4 regions of the Halalkalibacter lacteus genome follow, and region 1 is predicted to be linked to each of the others. Evidence: riboswitches for the same ligand, from Rfam matches in the RefSeq annotation. Region 1 holds a riboswitch; each other region holds the start of a gene.

Region 1 (4,218 bases):
ACTCCAAATGAACCACCAGACCAGCCTGTATTTACAAGGTATACATCGACATGATGCATTTCAATCTTTTCCCCTAACATTTCTGCATAACGAGCAGCTGGGAGCGGTAAAAATGGTGCACCAAAACAAGTTGAGAAGGTTGCTTCTGGCGATGTCACGCCACGCTCGGTTCCAGCTAACTTACTCGTGTATCCAGACAAGAAGTGGTACATTGCCTGTTCTTTTGTTAGCTTACTAATAGGCGGTAGAACACCAAATGCATCAGCTGTAAGAAAGATGATCGTGTTGGGGTGTCCAGCTACACTTGGTGCTAATGCGTTTGGAATAGCCTCAAGTGGATAAGCAGCTCTCGTATTTTCTGTTAAACAAGTATTATGATAATCTGGTTGGCCTGTCTGCTTATTTAGAATGACATTTTCAAGAACAGAACCGAAACGGATTGCATTCCAGATTTGAGGCTCTTTCTCCTCTGTGAGGTTAATGCATTTTGCGTAACAACCACCCTCGATATTAAACACACCAGTACTTGACCAGCCATGCTCATCATCACCGATTAATGATCGATGTGGATCTGCTGAAAGCGTTGTCTTTCCTGTGCCAGATAATCCGAAAAATAAAGCTACATCTCCTTCATTGCTCGTATTTGCTGAACAGTGCATCGACAGGACGTCTTGCTCTGGAAGTAAGTAGTTCATAATGGAGAAAATCGACTTTTTCATCTCGCCTGCATATTCTGTACCACCTATTAAAACAATACGTTCTTCAAATGACACAATAACAAATGCTTCGGAACGAGTGCCATCAATGGCTGGATTTGCTTTAAACGATGGTGCTGAAACAATCGTGAAGGCCTTCTTTTCATTATTATATTTTATTTCTGTTGGCCTAATAAATAGTTGGCGAGCAAACACTTGGTGCCACGCGAATTCGTTGATTACTTTTAAAGGTAAGCGGTATAAATCGTCTGCACCTGCATACCCATCAGAGACAAACAGTTCCTTGCGGTTACCTAGATGTTCGATTACTTTATGGTATAGAGAGGTGAAGACTTCTTTCTCAATTGGTTGGTTCACAGTTCCCCAGTCAATCTTGTCTACAACACATGATTCTTTGACAATGAATTTGTCCAGAGGGGAACGCCCTGTGTACGCGCCAGTTTCAACACTAAGTGCACCTGTTGAAGTCAATGTCCCTTCACCACGTATTAAAGATTTTTCGATTAGTGAGGAGATTGGTAGATTAAGGTGAACATTGTCTTGATTCACTAAATTGGCTAATTCTGATTTTAGGCTTATTGTTTCCATTGTCGCAAAATCCTTTCTTTTACATAAATTAGTTACCATTTTTTATAAAACTTGTTTATTAGTATAACACATTAAGTTTAATAGTCTATACTATTATAAAATTTTTTCAAATGTGCTAGTGAATCAAACATCTTTATAAAAACAAGCGTGAGCCTATTCTTTCATCGCCCCTTTCAGAGGGGGCGCTTCATCAAGTCACTTCTTAAAAGTTGGGTCATGTAAGCAAGGAAGAATGATAAGTGTAAATACGAATGACGTTCCTATTTTTAGTTTCTATGCATACGATGTAGCTAAAAGGAAGGAAAGGAGGCGTTTGTGTTTGGACCAAGTATCAATGCTTGATTTGGCGACAGTTTCCGCAGTTGTTGCAGCTCTTGTAACTGTGATCGGAAATGCATTTGGTGTTGAAAAGCAGTATCGGGCTCTTTTGGCAATTGGTATAGCTGGTATACTTTGGTTTATCCCAAGAGAATGGGGAGAGCAAGTTTTAATGGCTTTGATAATCGGGCTGACCGCAAGTGGTGTGTATAGTCAAGTGAAACCGAGAGATAATGAAAATGAACTGATGAGAATGCAACTAAGAGAAGACATAAGGCAAGAGCAGGAACGAGAGCAAGAGCGCAAGCAGCGTGAAGAATTGCAACGTCAACGTCAGGAGGATCCAGAGCGTAGACGAGATGATACACCTTATTAGGAGGAGCGGAAAAAGATCGATTTTTACCTTTTTCAGTTTCCTCTTTATTAAGGTGAGGGGAACACGGAGCATAGATTCGAAAAATAGCTTACACACTATAGTATTAGAGTGACTATGCTAGTTCAGAGGATGGTCAAACGTATTCTGGCGTAGGACAATCAAAAAAAGATTCCCCTCTCTTTGCTAATCATTTTAGTGTGAACAGGTTGACAGCATACGACATGTGCGATATGATATGCGTCGAACGGATACTCTTATCCTGAGTAGGCGGAGGGACAGGCCCGAAGAAGCCCAGCAACCAACACTTGTAGCCATGAGTGAAAAGGTGCTAACCTGCAAGGCATTTGTCTTGAACGATAAGAGGCTAAAGGTAAACATTCAACCCTTTTCCTCTTTAGGAAAAGGGTTTTTATCGTTTATACGTCTTTACAGGTAGGTATTTCCCATTCGGTGGGGCATGAGTGCCGTCTCAAAGAAAGATACATGCTAGGAAAGTAGCAGTGTTTAAAGGAGGAAATGATTAGTATGACAGAATTGAAAAGCAGACGTTTATTTACGTCAGAATCTGTAACAGAAGGGCATCCTGATAAAATTTGTGATCAAATTTCCGATGCTATTCTTGATGCAATTTTAACAAATGATCCAAACGCCCGTGTTGCGTGTGAAACGTCGGTAACAACAGGACTCGTATTAGTAGCTGGAGAAATTACAACTAGTACGTATGTGGACATTCCAAAAATTGTCCGTGAAACAATTAAAGGAATTGGTTATACTCGTGCGAAATATGGTTTTGACTATGAAACGTGTGCGGTCCTTACATCAATTGATGAACAATCAGCTGATATTGCTCAAGGTGTGAACCAAGCACTTGAAGCACGTGAAGGACAAATGACAGATGAAGAAATTGAAGCAATTGGTGCTGGTGATCAAGGTCTTATGTTTGGGTATGCCAACAATGAAACAAAAGAGCTTATGCCGCTCCCGATTTCATTAAGCCATAAAATTGCGCGTCGTCTAACTAAAGTACGTAAAGATGAAATTCTACCATACCTTCGTCCTGATGGAAAAACGCAGGTGACTGTAGAATATGATGAAGATGGAAAACCTGTACGTATTGATACAATTGTTATTTCTACGCAGCACCATCCAGAAGTAACACTTGAACAAATACAACGTAATTTAAAAGAATATGTGATTAATCCGGTCGTTCCACAAGAACTGATCGATGAGAATACTAAGTATTTCATTAATCCAACTGGTCGCTTCGTCATTGGTGGACCTCAAGGCGATGCTGGTCTAACGGGACGTAAAATCATCGTTGATACATACGGTGGCTATGCTCGTCACGGTGGAGGAGCATTCTCTGGTAAGGATGCTACAAAGGTTGACCGCTCCGGTGCGTATGCAGCTCGTTACGTAGCAAAAAACATTGTTGCTGCAGGCCTTGCTGATAAATGTGAAGTTCAACTAGCTTATGCAATTGGTGTCGCGCGCCCAGTATCTATTTCAATTGATACATTTGGAACGGGCAAAGTATCTGAAGAATCTCTTGTTACGCTTGTTCGAGACAACTTTGATCTTCGTCCGGCTGGAATTATTAAAATGCTCGACCTTCGTCGTCCTATCTACAAGCAAACAGCAGCATACGGTCACTTCGGTCGTACAGATGTGGAATTACCTTGGGAGCAAACAGATAAGGCAACTGCTTTAAAAGAGCAAGCTGAACTATAAGAAATTAGAAGAGGCAGGCTCATGTGAGAGACTGTCTCTTCTTTTACTTAGAGGTTAGAATGACCGGAAAACACGAGCAATTGACCGGAAAAATATAGGAACTGACCGAGATAACGCATTAACAGACTGGAATGTCTAAAAAGCCATACAAAAGGACTCGCTTTTTTTACGAGTCCTTTTGTATGGCTTTTACCCCTTTTGGCCAAAATGTAAGTAAGAGGGGGTGAGTGATATGGCACAAGATGTGTTATGTGAAGTGAATAACTGTGTATATTGGTCTCAAGGTAACCAGTGTGATGCAGACAAAATTTATGTGGTAAGTCATACGGGTAAAGAAGCAGAGAAACAAGAAGAAACGGATTGTAAAACATTTGAAGCACAACATTAATCGTGAAAGAAAAAGAGCGACGCACTCGCTCTTTTCTTTTTCTATTATTGATAATAATAATCAATCTTATTCATACAGCAACTAATTTTTCATTTCTTCTT
Region 2 (4,218 bases), on a different contig from region 1:
GGCACAATAGTTGGGGGGACGTTTCCTTGACCGAAGGCTTCGATAACAAGCCCATCTATGTGTGTTGATGCAATAGCGTCAACGATCGAATGATCCATACCAGTATAAGTTTTTAATAATGCCACCTTTTTTGTTATCTTCTTAACCGGGTAACATTCTCGCTTCGAAAGGGTGTGATGAAAGAAGACACCACGTTTTGTGACAATTCCAATCGGTCCATATTGTGGACTTTGAAAAGTAGCAATGTTACTTGAATGTGTTTTTGTTACGTTTTTTGCTGTGTGGATCTCATCATTCAATACGACGAGTACACCTTTACCTTGTGCATCTTCATTTGCTGCAACTCTTACAGAAGCTATTAAATTATGAGGGCCGTCAGCGCCAAGTTCGTTACTTGAACGCATAGCTCCAGTAATGATAACGGGAATATTCCAATCAAGTAAAAGGTCAAGTAAATAAGCTGTTTCCTCAAGTGTATCCGTTCCATGTGTGACAACAATACCGTCTAAATGATCTTCTTTTACTCTTTCTTTTAAGCGTTCTGCAAGATCAATCATTAAACTAGGGGTCATATGTGGTGATGGAATATTCAAATAATCGTCAACGATAACAGAGGCGATGCTTGATAGCGATTCGATAGTGGAATATAATGGATTTATCAAGTTTGGTTGCACGGCTCCTTGCTCATTTTCTTGCATCGCAATTGTGCCACCTGTATGTAAAACGAGAATTTTTTTCAAAAAGCACACCTCAAATTTAAGTTTTATAGAATAATATCATACCAGCTTAGAAATTAATTTTAAAGAGTAAAGCAATGGGAAAGGAAGAGCAAGTTGTTTGCAATTGTAACAGCAGCAATCGCTCCAGGAATGGCATTATTATCTTATTTCTATCTACGTAACCATTATACCACGAGTACAATAGCACTAGTATTTAGAACATTTTTGATAGGTGTGCTACTCGTTTTCCCAGTAATGGTCTTGCAATATGCGTTTACAACTGAAGGATATTTTAGTAATCCGTTCTCTAGGGCATTTATTTTATATGGGTTCGTGGAAGAGTTTTTCAAGTGGTTTCTTCTTTGGGTTTTTGCGTATCAACATGCAACTTTTGCGAGACGCTATGACGGAATTGTATTTGGTGTGTCGCTCTCGTTAGGATTTGCCACATTAGAAAATGTATTTTATTTAATAGCTAATGGACTTGAGACAGCATTTGGTCGAGCACTGCTTCCGGTTTCAAGCCATGCTCTATTTGGTGTTATAATGGGATACTATTTAGGAAGGGCGAAAATAGAAGGACAACAACGAGTGAAACATTTGACGTTGTCCCTTTGTTTTCCTATCATATTACATGGCGTATACGATTCTATTTTTATTGTATTTGATATGTATTTTTTAATTGGGTTGATTCCGTTTATGTTAGTACTATGGTGGGTAGCTTTAAATAAGGTAAAACGAGCTCACCATTTAGACGAATAATGAAAGAGTGAGTGATAAATAGTAATGGGGATAAGTGCATATTTATAGTAAAGGGTGATGATTATGGCAGAAGGACGTTATCGTATTGTTATTCGTTGTCCTGTTTGTGGCGAGAAATACATTTTACGTGGGAGACGAAACGAGAATGGAGAGTATGAGACTGGTTTTAAGCGTTGTGTTTGTGGGAATGAGGAGAATTTAAATATTGATGCAACACTAGAATAATTGGTAGTGTTTATAAAGGGATGATAACTAAATCTTGTATGAAAAAGCTTTTTTAGAAATTTTCACTTGCAAAATTGTATGAATTGTTGTAATTTTGATTAAACGCAAAAAACAATATTTGAATTTCTTATCAAGAGAGACGGAGGGACTGGCCCTATGATGTCTCAGCAACCAGCCTTTATAGGTCAGGTGCTAATTCCATCAAGTCTTTTGGCTTGAGAGATAAGAAGAAGTGAATGATTTATAAAAACCACCTTCTTCTTATATAATGAGGGTGGTTCTTTTTGTAGAAGATGAAAGAAAAGATATTATTTATACCTCAATCAGCGACAAATAGGTGAGAGAGGATCATGAAATGATTGAATTATTGGAGGTATGAAAGATGAACCGAGAAAAACTAGAAACGATTTTAGTGCAAATAGGAAACCGTTCTTCGGACCCGACTGGGACGATCAATACACCTGTTTATTTTTCAACAGCATATAGACACACTGGGATTGGGGAGTCGACTGGTTACGACTATGCTCGAACTGGAAATCCGACGAGGGAAGTGGTTGAAAATGCGATAGCTAAACTAGAAGAGGGGGATAGAGGATTTGCATGTAGTTCGGGTATGGCTGCCATCCAAACGGTGCTATCTCTCTTTGAACAAGGTGATGAAATTTTAGCTTCTCAAGATTTATACGGAGGGACATACCGTCTATTCGAACAAGGATGGAATCGCTGGGGCTTAACATTTTCCTTTGCTGATCCGAGGAAACTTGAGCAGTTTGAACGTTGTATCACCGATAAAACAAAAGCTTTATTTATTGAAACACCGACGAATCCACTGATGCAAGAAGCATCAATTCCAGACTTGGTTCAAATAGCCCAAAAATATGGATTGTTATTAATCGTTGACAATACATTCTACACTCCTTTGTTACAACAACCACTTGTTGATGGGGCAGATATCGTTATTCATAGTGCCTCGAAATATTTAGGAGGGCATAATGATGTGATTGCTGGGTTAATTGTCGCTAAGGGAGAAGAGTTATGTGAAAGAATTGGGTATTATCATAATGGAATTGGAGCGATTTTATCTGCGTTTGATTCATATCTTTTAACTCGAGGCATGAAAACACTTGCGATTCGTATGGATAAACATGAAGAAAATGCAAAAGCGATTGTTACATACTTAAATGAGCAAGAAAGCGTGACCGATGTCCTTTACCCAGGTAAGGGAGGCATGGTCTCATTTCGTATCTTACATGAGCAATGGGTGAATCCATTTTTGCAGCAGTTGAAACTTGTCTCTTTTGCAGAAAGTTTAGGGGGGGTCGAAAGCTTGATGACTTATCCTGCTACGCAAACGCATATGGATATTCCTGAAGATATTCGAATAGCAAATGGAGTTTGTAATCGTCTTTTGCGGTTTTCTGTTGGGATAGAACGGGCTGAAGATTTAATTGCAGATCTTGACCAGGCATTCCGGTATGTAAAAGAGGAGGGCGACGAATGAAATTACTAGAACAATTAGCCACGCGGGTTTTAATTGGGGACGGTGCTATGGGAACTTTGCTTTATGAGCAAGGCGTTGATCAGTGCTTTGAAGAGGTGAATATAACTGACCCTGAAAAAATTGTGAATGCTCATAGAAAATATGTAGAAGCTGGCGCGGATGTAGTACAAACCAATACATATGCAGCCAATCAATTAAAACTTGAGAAATACGGTCTTAATAAACAAGTTCAGACAATCAATCAGACGGCTGTAAACTTAGCTAGACAAGCAGCAAAAAAGTCAGCATTTGTAGTCGGAACTGTTGGTGGAATAAGAAGGTTTCAACTTGAAGAATGGAGTTTGCGCGAAATTGAAGTTGCTTTTTCTGAGCAAATGAATGAACTATTGTATGAGGGTGTCGATGGACTTTTACTTGAAACATTTTATGATTTAGAGGAAGCAAAAATGGCAACGAGTCTAGCTAGAAAGCTAACTAATTTACCGATAATTGTCAATCTTTCAATAGGTGAAGTTGGTGTCATGAACGGTGGTATAGCTGTTTCTAATGCGTTTGATCAGCTTATAGCAGTAGGAGCGAATGTTGTCGGGTTGAATTGCCGGACAGGTCCATTTCATATGCTTCGCTCATTTGAAACGATGCCTTTACCGAAGGAGGCCTTTCTATCAGCCTACCCGAATGCAAGTTTGCCTGATTACAGAGATGGGCGAGTGTTCTATCAATCGAATGCTGATTACTTTCAAGCGATGGGGGAACAATTTATTAAACAAGGTGTACGCTTATTAGGTGGGTGCTGCGGGACAACACCGGAACATATTGAGGCGTTTGCAAAAGTAAAATCTGTTACGAAACCGGTCACTAGTAAAACGGTCCGTCCACTTGTAGCGGTGAGAGAAGCGATTCACATTCCGCGGAAACAAACGCCGTTACCAGAAATTGTGAAAGAACGTAAATCTGTTATTGTTGAGTTAGATCCCCCGAAAAAATTAAATACAAAACGATTTATGGAGG
Region 3 (4,218 bases), on a different contig from region 1:
ATAGCAGTCATCGAAGCGCTTTAAAAGAAGTACCAAGTATTAATTAGTTTTTTGGTAAAGTAGAAAGTATCGCAAGACGAACGTCATTACGATCCTTTGAAAAACATTTACTCAATTATTTTGTAGCAACCTGTTTTTAGTGTAGTAAGACTCTTTCCGGAAAAAAGAGAGAAATTCAAGTCGGTCATTTTCAACTTCAAAAATTGAGCTTAAAGTAAAAGGGAAGCTGGTTACATACATCTTACCTCTTTTTGTCAGTATCTCCGTCAAATTGTGGACATCAAACCGCGTCAATTCGCGAAGAAATGGCTGCGATCAATGAGGAAATTCGCTCTGAAATTGAGAAGATCTGAAAGTGAAAAAGGATGAGCAAATCAATCTTGGCCCATCGAAAAGAGCATGGGATTATGCTTATTCAACAACTGTATACATTATGTATACAATGAATGAGATGCCTTCTGAAGAGGAGCTTGTTTCTGATTTGCAATAGATGACGTCCTATTATCATCGGAAAGGTGAATATGGATGGAACGACTCATCCTTTTAGCAAGAAGGTATTGGACCGAATGATTACGCTTGAGTTTAACCATGTGAAGCTTGATGATCTACAGTTTTGATGGAGAAGTGAGTAACGTGTACCTAATTCCCAATGAAACCCTATTTGCTTTTCTATACCTTATATGTTATTATAAGGAAGAATTATTTTTGTTCGGTCTGTAAGGAAAGAATAAGTATTTAAACTTTTCGCCTTTGATAACGCACTTGAACAATGATAGTAATAAAAGGTGGGCGTAATCCACCACAGGAGGAAACACACATGCAAGAAGGTACAGTAAAATGGTTTAACGCAGAAAAAGGATTTGGTTTCATCGAAATTGAAGGAGGAGAAGATGTATTCGTACATTTCTCAGCTATCCAAGGCGAAGGCTTTAAATCTTTAGATGAAGGCCAAAAAGTTACGTTTGACACTGAACAAGGTCAACGTGGACTACAAGCTACTAACGTAAACAAAGCATAATTATGAAAGGACTCTCTAGTAGAGTCCTTTTTTTTGCGGAAAAATAAACATAAAACAGGCTGACTAATGAATGTCTTTCCTTAAGAATACCTAATATGTAACAACTATTCATTTGAAAATGATGACCTCATAGTACTAATGTTGAATCGCTTCATAGAAACGACTAACTAATTCTTTATTGGTTACAACTGACTTACTTATCTATCCTCTCCTTTAAAATTAAAACTACAACTTTTGTCCGTTAGGATAAATTGGTATAATTCATCTTATAAATGTAATATTTCTAATTTCTTTTGCTTTCTTTTTGAAAGGGCTTAATTAAGAATGGGGTGCCATCATGGGAAAAGTAACCATCTATAAAAGTGAAGAAGGAAAAAGGTTTATTACCGAACAATATGAAAGATATATAAAATCATTAAAGTTTGATTTCGATCGCATTTATGTTGATACAAGTTATGGTAAAACTCATGTTCTTGTAGCAGGTCCACCAGAAGGAAAACCCGTTTTTATATTTCAGGGTGGCAATTGTATAAATCCAATGACGTTATCTTGGTTTTCACCATTAATAGATAAGTATAGAGTTTATGCACCAGATACAGTTGGTCATCCAGGATATAGTGATGAAAGTAGAATTTCAGCGAAGGATAATAGCTTTGCTCAATGGATAGTAGAACTGATGAATTATTTTGATATTGATAGTAGTGCCTTTATTGGTCCATCCTACGGTGCTGGGATCATATTAAGATTAGCTACATTTATGCCAGATAAAATTGATTGTTCCATATTAGTATCACCAGCAGGAATAAGGTTAGGTTCAAAGATGAGAATGATTAAAGATATTTTACTTCCTTTAGTATTATTTAATGTTACTTCATCAGAAAAACATCTTAATAAAATCACTGGTATTATGTCGGATTATAGTATGAAAGAAATTGATAAAAATATTATCGGTGATGTATTTAAATACGTAAGACTTGAACAAGAAATGCCTAAATTAACGGAGAAGAAGGAATTAAGAAATTATAACGCACCTACATTAATTATAGCAGGGAAAAAAGATATCTTTTTTCCTGAAAGTAGATTGAATAAAGTTGCAAAAGAAATCATCCCGAATTTAACTGCATTTAAAGCCTATGATATAGGACATTTCCCATCAGGAGAACATTTGATAAAAATAAACAAAGAGATTATAGAATTCCTAAAAGCCTATTACTAAAACATAAATTCTTGTAAACTAAAAGGTGCATTGCTTTAATAACGGTCTAGCGATAAACTTCTTATCTAGAGTGGTAGAGGGACAGGCCCTATGAAACCCGGCAACCATCAAGTCAAAATATTGACTTGAACGGTGCTAATTCCTGCAAAGGTGTTAACCTTTGAAAGATGAGAGGAATGTATTTCATAATACTAACCTCTCTTTAAATCAAAGAGAGGTTTTTTGAAGCTTGACTAAGATATTAGTTTTATCCAGGCTATTAGAAATTCCTCTAGTATCGCTTCAGATTGTGAGTTATATCCTTCTATAAAAAATGTTTTCCAAAAAGCAAGCTCAATTAAAAGTGACTCTAGAGAAAAAGTGGTGAAACCATGAAACCTAAAGTTTATATAACGAGAAAATTACCAGAGATCATTGTTCGTAAGATAGAAGCTATTTGTGAAGTGAGAATGTGGCCTGAGGAGGATATACCAGTACCAAGAGATATATTATTAGATGAAGTAAAAGACATTGATGGATTGTTTTGTCTATTAACTGAATCAGTTGATGAATCACTTTTAAATGCTGCTCCTAATCTAAAAGTAATAAGTAATATGGCAGTTGGATTTAACAATATTGATATTAACTTAGCAACAGAAAGAGAAATGATTGTAACGAATACTCCGGGTGTGCTAACGGAAACAACTGCAGATTTAACATTTGCTCTTTTAATGGCGACTGCTCGTAGAGTTGTGGAAGCCTCTGCCTATTTAAGAGAGGACAAATGGAAAACATGGTCTCCAATGCAACTTACTGGTCAAGATATATACGGTGCCACTCTCGGGATCATTGGCTTAGGAAGAATCGGTGAAGCGTTGGTAAAAAGAGCAAAAGGGTTTGATATGAATATCCTCTATAGTAATCGAACTAGGAAGCCAGAAAAAGAGAGAGAGTTAGGTATTCAATATAGGGAATTGGATTGTTTATTACAAGAATCAGATTTTGTCTGTATCCTTATTCCGTATAGCCCTCAAGTTCATCACTTAATTGGACAGCGAGAGTTAGGGCTAATGAAGGAAACGTCAGTATTGATTAATACAGCTAGAGGCGGAATTGTAGATGAATCTGCTCTATATGATTCTTTAAAGGAAGGTTCTATTTGGGCTGCAGGATTAGATGTATTTGAAGAGGAACCCGTATCAACAAATCATCCGTTACTAACACTTCAAAATGTTGTGGCACTACCGCATATTGGTAGTGCTAGCAAACAAACTAGATTAAAAATGGCGGATCTAGCAGCGGGAAATTTAATTCGAATCTTGACAGGGAAAGATGCAATTACAAAAGTAAACTAGTTGAATCAATATGGGGGAGAAGTTATGGGCAATTCTAGACTTGATAGCAACGTAAAAGTATTTTCATTAAATTCTAATGTACCTCTAGCAAAGGAAATTGTTGAATTTTTGGGAGTGGATTTAGGGGAAAGTTCAGTCACAAAATTTAGTGATGGAGAGATTCAGATTAATATTGAAGAGAGTGTACGGGGGTGTGAAGTTTACCTTATCCAATCCACATCTCAGCCGGGTAATCAATATATCATGGAATTATTAACGATGATTGATGCAATGAAAAGAGCCTCAGCAGAATCGATAAATGTTGTCATTCCATATTATGGATATGCGAGACAAGATCGTAAAGCGCGTTCAAGAGAGCCGATTACATCGAAATTAATTGCAAACCTACTAGAAGTAGCTGGGGCGACAAGAATTTTATCTTTAGACTTACACTCTCCCCAAATTCAAGGTTTTTTTGATATTCCAGTTGATCAACTTGTAGGAGTTCCTCTATTAGCAAAGTATTTCAATGAGAAAGAACTTGATGACATTGTTGTAGTAGCTCCAGATAATGGTGGGGTAGTTAGAGCAAGAAAGTTTGCTAGTTTATTACATGCTCCTATTGCTTTTATTGATAAAAGACGTCCAATGCCTAATGTAGTAGAAGTTAT
Region 4 (4,218 bases), on a different contig from region 1:
TATTATTTAAGCCAACTCTTTCAAGAATATCTATACTTATCTTTTTAGCTTCATCCTTATTCATTTGCTTAACACTTGTTAAACCAATCATCACATTTTGTAACACTGTTAAATTTTTAAATAAATTATATTGTTGAAAGACCATTCCTGTCGAAGTTCTTAAAGAAAAAATATCTGTCTTACTTGCTGATTCAACATTTACTCTTTTATCACTAACCTCAACGATTCCACTAGTAGGCTGCTCCAAGAAATTAATGCATCGTAAAAGTGTTGATTTACCTGAGCCACTTGGACCTAAAATAGAAACAACCTCTCCTCTATTAACGGTAAGGTTAATCCCCTTTAGCACATGCTGGCTATCATAGTACTTATGAATATTTTCCAACTTAATCATGAAGCAATCCCTCTTTCATATCTACGAGCTCGCCTCTCTATTTTAACTAGCAATCTCTCAACTATAATACAAAGAATCCAGTAGATAATAGATACAGCAATATACACCTCAAAGAATGCTAACCCACGAGAACCGAGAATTTTGGCTTGTCCCATAATATCTATAACACCAATAATAAAAACAAGAGAAGTGTCCTTAATCGAACTAATAAACACATTTCCAATGTTAGGTATTGCTACTGCCAAAGCCTGTGGGAAAATAATTTTAAGCATCATTTGTGTAGGGCTCATACCTATAGATTTAGCAGCTTCAAATTGCCCACGATCAACCGACTCAATAGCAGACCTAATTGTTTCAGACAAATAAGCACCCAAATTAATAGAAAATGCTAATAATGCATATACTTCAGGGGCTATTATATTAACATCTACGTATTGAAGCCACCCATATTCAGTCTGTAAATAGTAAATAATCTTAGGTATTCCGTAAAATACAAGATAAATTTGAACTAATAGAGGAGTTCCTCTGATAAAAGATATATATAAAGAAGAAATTACCCTTAATACTGGAACTCTATATATTTTTATAAGTGCTGTACCAATCCCAATAAATAAACCCAAAATTAATGAACCTACAGCTATCCCTACTGTAATAGGTAGCCGTGAGATAATAGCAGGAAAGCTTTCTATTAAATAATTAATATCTAGTAAATTCTCCATTTTATCTTTCCTTCTCCAAACTTATTCAGGGATATATTCTCCACCAGTCCATTTTTTTGACAGTTCAACTAACGTACCATCTTCCTTAAGTTGTTTCAGAATAGGATCAATTAGTGCCTTTAACTTCACGCCCTGCTCCTCATTCTTGAATACGATTCCCATGTTATCATTAACTAGAGACTGTCCCACAATTTCTACATCTAAATCATACTTTTCCAAAACTGTATTGATCATAATAGGATCATTTACATAGGCATCTATACGACCGTTTTGTACATCTTGCAAAATTTCCGAAGGGTTTCCACTTTCGCTATACTTTAAAACAATATTATTATCTACTTTTTTGTTATGTTCTTCTAGCAATAATGTATAAGAATCTCCTGCTAAAGCTCCAACATTCTTGCCTTCTAAATCCTCTAATGTTTGAATATCTTCTCTGCCTGCTTTCACAACAATAACCGTTTCTGCTGCAAAATAAGATTCATCGGTAAATAAGTACTTTTCCTCACGTTCCGGTGTTTTCGCTACTTGATCTGCTATTGCCTGAATTTTATTTGACTCTAGTGCAAGAAACATACTATCCCAAGGGGTGGCAACGAACTCGAATGTATAACCATCCAATCTTTTATCAATTTCTTTGACAACTTCTACATCATATCCTGTAAGTTCGTTGTTCTCATCTGCAAATGCAAAAGGAGGATAATCATTTTGTGTTCCTACTAGAATTACTTGATTGTCAGTTACACTAGTTGCTTCGTTTGACGAACAACCATTTAATATTCCAATTACACCTAATAGTAAAAACATGGATACAAGTAAGTAATATTTTCTTTTCATTTTTTAAAGCTCCTTTTTTTATATAAAGTAATAAATCAATTTAATGTTGAAAAAAGCAATACTATATTTATATTTTTCCTAAATATATAGAAGCGAAGTCCCATGTTTTTTGAATAAAATATTATTTCAGGGATTACTAGATATTAAACCGCTTCTATTATCATTCTGGTTCTTAAATACCAATCCTCTCTTTTTTAACGCTGATTACAGTAATCTATCTATATAGATTCTAGTTTATTTAGATCAAAGTAAATTTCCCACCCCTACCAATCTGTGAAGATAGTTATCCTATACTTTACCTCTTCTCTCTTAATCCCCCTTTATATACAAAAAAGCCCCCTTCAATCGGAAAGAGGCTTTAATCTAACCCTTATCTCTCAGAATGAAACACTCTGCAGGAATTAGCACCTTTCATAAAATGATGGTTGCTGGACGTCATCGGGCCTGTCCCTTAGTCTCTCATGATAAGCTATTTAATTTTTGACATATAAAGATATTATTTTACATTAAGTCTAATGTCAAATACATTTTTCTACTATTCTAAATTTATACAAAATGTTTTATATACAAGTGGAACTTATATACAACATACAGCGTTTAAATTCACTTTCATAGGCTTTTTTAAAATAAGACAACATTTTGCAATGACTACTTCCTATCCCCCTTTTGCCAAAGTATTTACTATTAAATTTATATCATTAAATGAGACCTGTTTATTTTTTATCAAGTCTCATTTACCTCTTGTTAATAAAAGTCTCTTTACCTATTACTTTTTTAATATGAGTTCATATATCTCATCAAAGCAAAAAAAACCTCATTTACTTATGGTACGGTTCACCCCGATTAATCCGAAACGCCCGATATATCTGCTCCACTAACACCAACTTCATTAACTGATGGGGAAACGTCATCTTCGAAAAAGATAGACTCTCATTCGCTCGTTTCATCACTTCATCACTTAAGCCCAAAGATCCTCCTATAACAAAGGCAATTTTGCTTTTTCCATATGTAGCAAGCTTATCAAGGTTGTCTGCTAGTTGCTCTGATGTGAGCATCTTTCCTTCTATCGCCAGAGCAATAACATGCGTATCAGGATGAATTTTTGCTAAAATCCGTTCTCCTTCTTTGTCTTTTATTTGCTTCATTTCAGCCTCGCTTGCTTGCTCAGGTGCTTTTTCATCTGCTACTTCGATTAGCTCGATTTTTGCATAAGCTCCTAATCTCTTTGTGTATTCATCTATCCCGAGCTTCAAGTATTTTTCTTTTAATTTCCCAACTGTCACAACTGAGATATTCACAATGTGCATAACCTCCTTAAATGTTATCCACAACACTTATCCACATATCAACATTGTGAGTTTATATTACATGTCCACTCTATAGATGGCCGCGTTCTCACAAAAACTGCAAGTTGTGGATAACATTTCACTGTTTTCATCTATTTTTTCCACTATAGGAGCTAATTCTCGTTCATCTATAATCATATCTATCGCTAATTCTATGTGTTCATCGCAAGCATAATACATATCTAACGTCCTTTCTTTTACAACTTTCCCATTATAGCATACCCATTATCCACTGTGGATAACTGAAAACGAAAAGACTGTTGAGCTTATTCCCTCAACAGCCTTTATCTTATTAAAAACTTTGTTGTTCTGCTAATTGTACTTTAATAACTTCACGAGATCCATCTCGGTAAACTGTGACATCTATTTCATCGCCTATCCTTTTTTCCGAATAAAGATACTTTCGTAAGTCATGTCCGTCATTGATTTCCTTATCATCAATCTTAACGATTACATCATACTCTTGTAAGCCAGCTCGCTCAGCTGGAGATGTTGGTGAAATACTCGAGATGACCACTCCACCTTTTATGTCTTCAGGCAACTTTAATGTTTCTTGCCAATAAGCACTTGGAATTTCACTAAGTGAACGGATGCCTACGCCCATTTGTGGACGACGTACTTCCCCAATGCTTTCTAAATCTTCAATGACTGGAATCGCGATTTCAGTCGGAATCGCAAATCCAATTCCTTCAACAGCGCTTTGCGCAATTTTCATTGAGTTGATGCCAATAACTTGGCCTTCAATATTGACTAATGCCCCGCCGCTATTACCAGGATTAATCGCTGCATCTGTTTGAATAACTTCGGCATGCCAATCAACTTGACCATTTCCAGTTAAATCAACGGGAATGCTTCGCTCCGTTGCACTAATAATTCCTTGTGTCACCGTACTAGAAAAATGTAACCCTAGTGGATTTCCAAT

Evidence for each region. A riboswitch is a leader RNA that binds a small molecule or an ion and turns the genes downstream of it on or off. The one in region 1 is predicted to bind S-adenosylmethionine.
Region 2: another riboswitch for S-adenosylmethionine. It lies ahead of SAZ04_RS07485 (methionine biosynthesis PLP-dependent protein); the one in region 1 lies ahead of metK (methionine adenosyltransferase).
Region 3: another riboswitch for S-adenosylmethionine. It lies ahead of SAZ04_RS18150 (2-hydroxyacid dehydrogenase); the one in region 1 lies ahead of metK (methionine adenosyltransferase).
Region 4: another riboswitch for S-adenosylmethionine. It lies ahead of SAZ04_RS05585 (transporter substrate-binding domain-containing protein); the one in region 1 lies ahead of metK (methionine adenosyltransferase).

The regions. Positions count from the first base shown of each region.
Region 1 covers NZ_JAWRVL010000035.1:18,791-23,008, forward strand. Annotated here, with positions in the region: gene pckA (phosphoenolpyruvate carboxykinase (ATP)) at 1-1,304, opposite strand, end outside; gene SAZ04_RS18780 (hypothetical protein) at 1,624-1,998, shown strand; SAM riboswitch class I at 2,250-2,361, shown strand; gene metK (methionine adenosyltransferase) at 2,524-3,729, shown strand; gene SAZ04_RS18790 (DUF1540 domain-containing protein) at 3,962-4,117, shown strand; gene SAZ04_RS18795 (gamma carbonic anhydrase) at 4,199-4,218, opposite strand, start outside.
Region 2 covers NZ_JAWRVL010000007.1:158,115-162,332, reverse strand. Annotated here, with positions in the region: gene SAZ04_RS07500 (asparaginase) at 1-740, opposite strand, end outside; gene prsW (glutamic-type intramembrane protease PrsW) at 834-1,481, shown strand; gene SAZ04_RS07490 (hypothetical protein) at 1,545-1,706, shown strand; SAM riboswitch class I at 1,831-1,935, shown strand; gene SAZ04_RS07485 (methionine biosynthesis PLP-dependent protein) at 2,089-3,207, shown strand; gene SAZ04_RS07480 (bifunctional homocysteine S-methyltransferase/methylenetetrahydrofolate reductase) at 3,204-4,218, shown strand, end outside.
Region 3 covers NZ_JAWRVL010000032.1:15,359-19,576, reverse strand. Annotated here, with positions in the region: gene SAZ04_RS18165 (MrcB family domain-containing protein) at 356-490, shown strand; gene SAZ04_RS18160 (cold-shock protein) at 818-1,018, shown strand; gene SAZ04_RS18155 (alpha/beta fold hydrolase) at 1,356-2,234, shown strand; SAM riboswitch class I at 2,293-2,408, shown strand; gene SAZ04_RS18150 (2-hydroxyacid dehydrogenase) at 2,606-3,568, shown strand; gene SAZ04_RS18145 (ribose-phosphate diphosphokinase) at 3,593-4,218, shown strand, end outside.
Region 4 covers NZ_JAWRVL010000005.1:133,083-137,300, forward strand. Annotated here, with positions in the region: gene SAZ04_RS05575 (amino acid ABC transporter ATP-binding protein) at 1-394, opposite strand, end outside; gene SAZ04_RS05580 (amino acid ABC transporter permease) at 391-1,113, opposite strand; gene SAZ04_RS05585 (transporter substrate-binding domain-containing protein) at 1,135-1,950, opposite strand; SAM riboswitch class I at 2,318-2,421, opposite strand; gene rlmH (23S rRNA (pseudouridine(1915)-N(3))-methyltransferase RlmH) at 2,769-3,248, opposite strand; gene SAZ04_RS05595 (CxxH/CxxC protein) at 3,315-3,476, opposite strand; gene SAZ04_RS05600 (S1C family serine protease) at 3,589-4,218, opposite strand, start outside.